2 linked regions of the Salinivibrio kushneri genome follow. The protein of the gene in region 1 interacts with the protein of each later gene in a pairwise test. Links are inferred from orthologs where the notes say so. Each region holds a gene or a part of one and is shown on either strand. Other genes may lie near its edges.

Evidence for each region.
Region 2: the proteins of barA (region 1) and clpA interact in binary tests that used the Escherichia coli proteins (3 or more experiments, as listed by UniProt). The link is inferred for Salinivibrio kushneri from one-to-one orthologs.

Annotation. Positions count from the first base shown.
Region 1 is NZ_CP114588.1:526,979-530,639, forward strand. The notes cover bases 1-3,338. They hold barA (two-component sensor histidine kinase BarA), read right to left. Parts: upstream 2,955-3,338; coding sequence 201-2,954; downstream 1-200. Other genes in these bases: acpS (holo-ACP synthase), read left to right, coding at 1-116; rlmD (23S rRNA (uracil(1939)-C(5))-methyltransferase RlmD), read left to right, coding at 3,101-3,338. Also shown: more of rlmD, read left to right, coding at 3,339-3,661. UniProt on the Escherichia coli protein: Member of the two-component regulatory system UvrY/BarA involved in the regulation of carbon metabolism via the CsrA/CsrB regulatory system. Phosphorylates UvrY, probably via a four-step phosphorelay.
Region 2 is NZ_CP114588.1:972,759-976,020, reverse strand. Bases 273-3,211 are described here. They hold clpA (ATP-dependent Clp protease ATP-binding subunit ClpA), read right to left. Parts: upstream 2,901-3,211; coding sequence 645-2,900; downstream 273-644. Other genes in these bases: clpS (ATP-dependent Clp protease adapter ClpS), read right to left, coding at 2,946-3,211; infA (translation initiation factor IF-1), read left to right, coding at 341-559. Also shown: N8M53_RS04770 (arginyltransferase), read left to right, coding at 1-211; more of clpS, read right to left, coding at 3,212-3,262. UniProt on the Escherichia coli protein: ATP-dependent specificity component of the ClpAP protease. It directs the protease to specific substrates. It has unfoldase activity. The primary function of the ClpA-ClpP complex appears to be the degradation of unfolded or abnormal proteins.

The sequences.
Region 1 (3,661 bases):
GCTTATCGGGGCGCGCGGCGGAACTGGCGCATGCGCGAGGCATCGCACATTGCTGGCTGACGCTATCCGATGAAAAAGCGTATGCTATTGCCCATGTGGTGCTGGAAACCGCGTAACCACAACGTTAGCGAGATGCTTTACGCGGTGTGGCGATTATGTGAGCCTGGCAGGCTCACACTCCTCTTCTTTTAGTCGTTTTGCTAGGTACCCAAGTATTGTGGTGCCAATTGCTCTACATGCGCTATCTCATCTTGTAACTCCAACAGCTCTGGCTCGATAGCGGCCATATCCGCGCCTGCTTTTAATTGAGTTTCTAGCTCATGACATAAGCTTTTTAGCTGCGGGACACCGCTATAAGCACAGCTGCCGTGGAGCTTATGAATAGCGTGCCATAACTGGTCAGTCTCTAACTCTCCCGCCAACGCTTGCTCAACGGCCTCTTTCACCGAGTCGAACGACGCCAGTAGCATGGTTAGCATCTCTTTCGCCAGATCCGTTTTGCCTGCCGCTTGATTGAGTGCGCGTTGCCAATCTAGGTGTCGCACACTTTGGTCTTGGTTGGCTGACGGGCTTGGCGATGGGACGCTTTGCGCTTGAGAGGCCGCTTCATCAAGATGCAGCCAGCGTGCGAGGGTACTTTCTAACATAGCTTCTTCAATCGGCTTAGTCAGGTAATCGTCCATCCCCGCTTCAAGGAGACGCTCACGTTCACCGGGCATCGCGTGGGCGGTCACCGCAATAATCGGTGTTTGCTGATTGAACCCCGCTTTGCGAATTTCCTGGCTGGCGGTGACACCGTCCATTTCTGGCATTTGAATGTCCATCAAAATAATATCAAACGCTTGTTGGTGGGCTAGCGCGACCGCTTTCACGCCATCTTCAGCAGTGACCACTTTCTCGACCCGTTCGGCCAGTAATGCGGTGATGAGCTTTAAGTTGGCTGGGTTATCATCCACCGTCATCACCGTATAAGGGGCTTTTTGTGACGCACTGGGTTTGGGCAGGGGAAGCGGCGCGGTTTCAGGCGAGCCGATTAACGCCTCCAGCAGCTTACGTTGCGGAATAGGTTTAGCAATACAAGTGCTCACCCCGGCTTTTAACAAATGCTCCGAGGCTTCTAGCTCTGTGGTGGGCAAGCAAACTACCACGGATTGCGCTTGCTGTTCGCAGACCTGCACCGCTTGTTGCATAGCATCAAGATCCGGCATGCTTCCCGCGTCGAAACAGAGCAGTGCAAAGTGATAGTGGCGATCGGTCAGTACATTGGTGCCTGACGCGGTATCCACATTCAGCCCCACTTGCGTCAGGCGCTTGCGTAAAATCTCGCGGGTGCGCGCGTTAGGCTCAATGATCACCATATCGCGACCGACCAAAGGCTCAATGTCGAGCGGTTGAGACACCGGTAAATCAGTTTGGGTGAGCTGCAGGGTAAACCAGAAACTTGATCCTTGGTGCAGACGACTGGTAAAGCCAATATCTCCCCCCATTTGCTGGACCAGTTTCTGTGTGATCACGAGGCCTAGCCCTGTACCACCGTAGCGGCGTGAGATACTGGCGTCTGCCTGCCTAAAGGCTTGGAAAAGCTGTGCTTGCTGGCGTTCGGAAATACCAATACCGGTATCCTTAACCATGAGCTGTAACTCGACGGTTTCATCATGCAGTTGCTTGAGATCGACACTGACATCAATATTACCGCGCTCGGTAAACTTGGCGGCATTACCGATAAGGTTTATCAGCACTTGTTGAATACGGAGTGGATCGCCCACAGCCCCAGCAGGAATGCGCGCATCGGTGCGTAGGGTAAGCTCTAACCCTTTCTCATGCGCCATTGGGGCAAGTAGGCGCATCACCTCATCAAGCATGTCTTGAACATCAAACGGGATGTTTTCCAACAGCAGTTTACCTGCTTCTAGCTTAGAAAAATCGAGGATGTCATTGATGATAGTGAGCAGGTTGTTGGCCGACTTTTCAATGGTGAGCAAATAGTCACGCTGGCTGCTACTGAGCTCGGTTTTGAGCATTTGACGGGTGAAGCCAATCACCCCGTTGAGTGGGGTACGCAGTTCATGCGACATATTGGCCAAGAATTCGGATTTTACCCGCGCCGCTTCTTGCGCATTTTTCTTGGCGATATCGAGTTCAACGTTTTGTATTTCCAGCTGTTCGAGCGTTTCGCGAAGGTCACAGGTCGCTTGATCAATGCTTTGCTGCATTTCTAAATGATACTCTGACAACGAAATGGCCATTGCATTGATGCCGTTTTTCAAGGTGTCGAGTTCGCCGAGCAGTTCACCTTCAATTCGAACATCGAGATGGCCGCGCCGAATTCTATCGACTAGGGTCACCATGTTACCAATTGGATGGGTGACATCCGCAATTAAGCGATAGGCAAAAAAGCACGACAATATACCGCCCAAGGCGACCATCACCAGTGCCGTGATCATTTCCTGGTATTGCTTTAACCGCACCGAGCTTAAATCCAGCTCCATGGCAATATAGCCAAGCGGCCGCTCAACATTGAGCCCGGGGGTAAATCGGCCAATTTCCAAAATGGGGGCGCGCAGTATCAAGGTATCCTGCTGTTGGCTTATCTGCAGTTGTGTAGGGATGGGTTGCCCACTGTCAACCGAGAGCATGGCCAGATCGCGGTGATAATTTGAGGTCACAAAGAGTTCATTGCGGCGATCGAACACAGCAATACTGCGCACAAATTGCGAGTGTTGGCGGTGAGCAAAGCCAATTAACCGACGCACATTTTCACGACTATCATTTTTTAACCCCACTTCACTGGCAATCGCCAGTGGCTCAATGATCGCAGAGCCGGTGACGGTCAGCTGCTGTTCGAGGTCTTGGTAGCGGGTGCTGGTAAAAAACGCACTCAGAAGTAAGCCGACAATGAGAGTCGGGGCGATGGTCAGAACGGAGACACGGGTGCGGAGGCCATATTTGGTCATGCTAGATAAACTATGGGAAAATAATCACGACATTTAGCCGCCAGTGTACATGATTCAATCACAAAATAGTCAGCGAACTATCACAACTCCCACTGGCAGGATCTCTTGACTGGCTTGATGACAAGCTTTTAACACTGGAATAAATCATGGCGCGCTTTTTTAAGCCCGAGAAAAAGAAAAAGGTTGAGCAAAAGCATCAACTACTGACGATAAAACGCCTGGATCATCATGGCGACGGTGTCGGTTTTTGGCAGAAAAAACCTGTCTTTGTCCCGGGAACCTTGCCCGGTGAACAAGCCCTGGTGCAATTGACCGAGCAAAAGCGCCAATACGCGCGCGGTCAATTAATTAAGTTAGATAGCCACGCAACACAGCGCGTTGAGCCTGGTTGCCCGCTCTATCAGCAATGTGGCGGTTGCAGTCTGCAGCACTTGAGTCATCAAGGGCAGGTAGCGCATAAGCAGCAAGCGCTCAATGAGCTGATGCAAAAATTTGCCGGTGATGAGATAACGCTGTCAACGCCGATAGAGGGTGCAGCGTGGCATTATCGCCGCCGTGCGCGCATTAGCTTACAAGTTGATAAAAAAGGCGCATTGGCGATGGGCTTTCGTGCGCGTCAGCGCAGCACCATTATCGATGTCAGTCATTGTCCGGTGTTAAGCGAGTCATTAAATCAAATCTTGGCTGGACTGCGCGCCTGTTTAGAT
Region 2 (3,262 bases), 450 kb from region 1 along the record:
GTTTTTCGACCCCGATCACCGCTTCTCGCTTGGACGCGTCAGTATTCAAGCACAGCTTCAGCTAGCGAACTCACTCGGATTACCTTGGCTCTACTTGGGCTATCAAATCGATGCCTGCCCTGCAATGCGCTACAAAGCGGACTATTATCCACATCAACGCTTTATCAACCAGCAGTGGCGGGCGTTTTCCTGGCCGGTTATTCCACAATAGTGGCTATTTTTTCTAGCAAGGAGCGCCCCAACAGGGTAAAATTCGCACCCGAACTTTACAGACTTTCAGAATAGAGGCATTATCTGTCGGTCAAAAAATTGGCTACCAGAAGAGGCCTAAGAGGATTCAATGGCAAAAGAAGACGTAATTGAAATGCAAGGCACCGTACTCGATACGTTGCCTAATACTATGTTCCGTGTAGAACTAGAAAACGGTCACGTGGTGACTGCCCACATTTCAGGCAAGATGCGCAAGCACTACATCCGCATCCTGACCGGCGACAAAGTCACTGTTGAAATGACCCCTTACGATTTGTCCAAAGGTCGCATCGTTTTCCGTTCGCGTTAATCCTCCGGACGCGATCAAAAAACCCGGCATTTCTGCCGGGTTTTGCTTTTTATGAGCACGACATCTTTTAGTGACTGATAGGCCGCTATGCAGGCTCCATTTGATCGCTAAATTGGAAGTCCAATCGGTTATCTTTCAATACCACACGAACGGTTCCCCCATTGACCAAACAGCCAAAGAGTAGCTCGTTGGCGAGTGGCTTTTTGAGGTTATCTTGGATAACACGCCCCATTGGCCGTGCTCCCATTGCCTTGTCATAACCTTCTTCTGCCAGCCAACGCTTGGCCTCCGACGTCACCTCAAGCGACACCCCTTTGGCGTCCAGTTGGGCTTGTAGCTCAACAATGAACTTATCCACCACTTGCAAAATAACCTGCTCATCCAAGTGGTTAAACCAAATGATGTTGTCCAAGCGGTTACGGAACTCTGGCGAAAACACCTTCTTAATTTCAGACATCGCGTCATGACTGTGATCTTGCTGAATCAAGCCAATCGACTTGCGCACCGTCTCGGCGACACCCGCGTTGGTGGTCATCACCAAGATAACGTTACGAAAGTCCGCTTTACGTCCGTTATTATCCGTCAAGGTGCCATTATCCATCACCTGCAGCAGCAGGTTGAACACGTCTGGGTGTGCCTTCTCGATTTCATCCAACAACACCACGCTGTATGGGTGTTTGATCACCGCATCGGTGAGCAACCCGCCTTGGTCATACCCCACATAACCTGGGGGCGCACCAATCAAGCGGCTCACTGTGTGACGCTCCATATACTCTGACATATCAAAGCGCTGCAGTTCGATGCCCATGGCTCGCGCCAACTGCACCGTGACCTCGGTTTTACCGACCCCGGTAGGCCCCGCGAACAAGAAGGAGCCGACCGGTTTATTCTCATCGCCTAAGCCTGCTCGGCTCAGCTTGATGGCTTCAGACAGCGCCGTGATGGCGGTATCTTGACCGAATACCAGCATTTTGAGCTTGTCATCCAGCGATTGCAGCACGTCTTTATCAGACGACGAAATCGACTTCTCAGGAATACGGGCCATTTTCGCAATCATACTCTCAACATCAGGGACATTGACCGTTTTCTTGCGCTTGCTGGCTGGCGCCATACGACACCGCGCACCCGCCTCATCAATTACATCGATCGCTTTATCTGGCAGATGACGTTCGTTGATGTATTTCGCCGACAGCTCGACCGCGGCACGAATCGCCTTATTGGTATAACGCACTTCGTGGTGAGCCTCATATTTCGGCTTCAAACCCATCAAAATCTTGGTGGTATCGTCAATTGATGGCTCAATCACATCAATTTTTTGGAATCGACGCGCCAAGGCTCGCTCTTTTTCGAAAATAGAGCCGTACTCTTGATAGGTCGTCGAGCCAATACAACGTAACTTTCCGCTACTGAGGAGTGGCTTGATGAGATTCGCGGCATCGACCTGACCGCCACTCGCGGCACCAGCGCCAATGATGGTATGGATCTCATCGATAAACAGTACCGCGTGATCCTCTTTTTCAAGTTGCTTTAAGATGGACTTAAATCGCTTCTCGAAATCGCCACGGTATTTAGTGCCCGCGAGCAACGAGCCAATGTCTAACGAGTAAATCACACAGTCTTTAATCACGTCAGGCACTTGGCCTTCCACAATTCGCCATGCCAAGCCTTCCGCAATCGCCGTTTTACCAACCCCTGCTTCGCCAACCAACAGAGGGTTATTTTTGCGACGGCGACACAATACCTGGATGGTGCGCTCAAGCTCTTTATCACGGCCGATTAACGGATCAATACCGCCAACACGCGCGAGCTGATTAAGGTTGGTTGCGAAGTTTTCTAACCGGTCCTCTCCCGCTTCTGCTCCGGATTCATCCGCGCTCATGTCGCTGCTTGGTAGATCATCACCCTCGTCTTTGGTGGTACCGTGGGAGATGTAATTCACCACGTCGAGGCGACTGACATCATTCTTTTTCAGCAGATACGCGGCGTGGGATTCTTGTTCGCTAAAGATGGCCACCAACACATTCGCACCGCTTACTTCGCTACGACCGGATGACTGCACATGAAAAACAGCGCGTTGGAGTACTCGCTGAAAGCTCAGCGTTGGCTGCGTCTCTCGCGATTCATCGTCCGCAGGGATCAACGGTGTGGTTTGCTCAATGAACGCATCAAGTTCTTTGCCCAGCGCCTCCAAATCTGCGCGACACGCGACCAGCGCATCGTGCGCGGCCGCATTTTCGATTAACGCGAGAAGCAGGTGCTCCACCGTCATGAATTCGTGGCGTTTTTCACGCGCACGTGCAAACGCGCCATTCAAACTGGCTTCAAGTTCTTTGTTAAGCATAAAGGCACCTCCCTCAAAAACCGCGCTAAAGCGTGATGGAGCCGGCTAAGCTTTCTCCATCGTGCACAGTAGCGGATGGCCATGCTCTTTGGCATACATCATCACCTGTGCCACTTTCGTTTCAGCAACCTCGGCGGTAAATACGCCACAGACCGCTTTTCCTTCGTAGTGCACCGTCAGCATGACTTGCGTCGCTTTGTCCACATCCATGGCAAAAAACGTCTGGAGCACGTCGATAACAAACTCCATCGGAGTGTAGTCATCATTGTTTAGCACCACCTTGTACATTGATGGTGGCTGCAACTTTGTTTTTTCTGACGATTCGACCTCTGCGTCAGGCAAACCCCACTGGTTCCAATTAC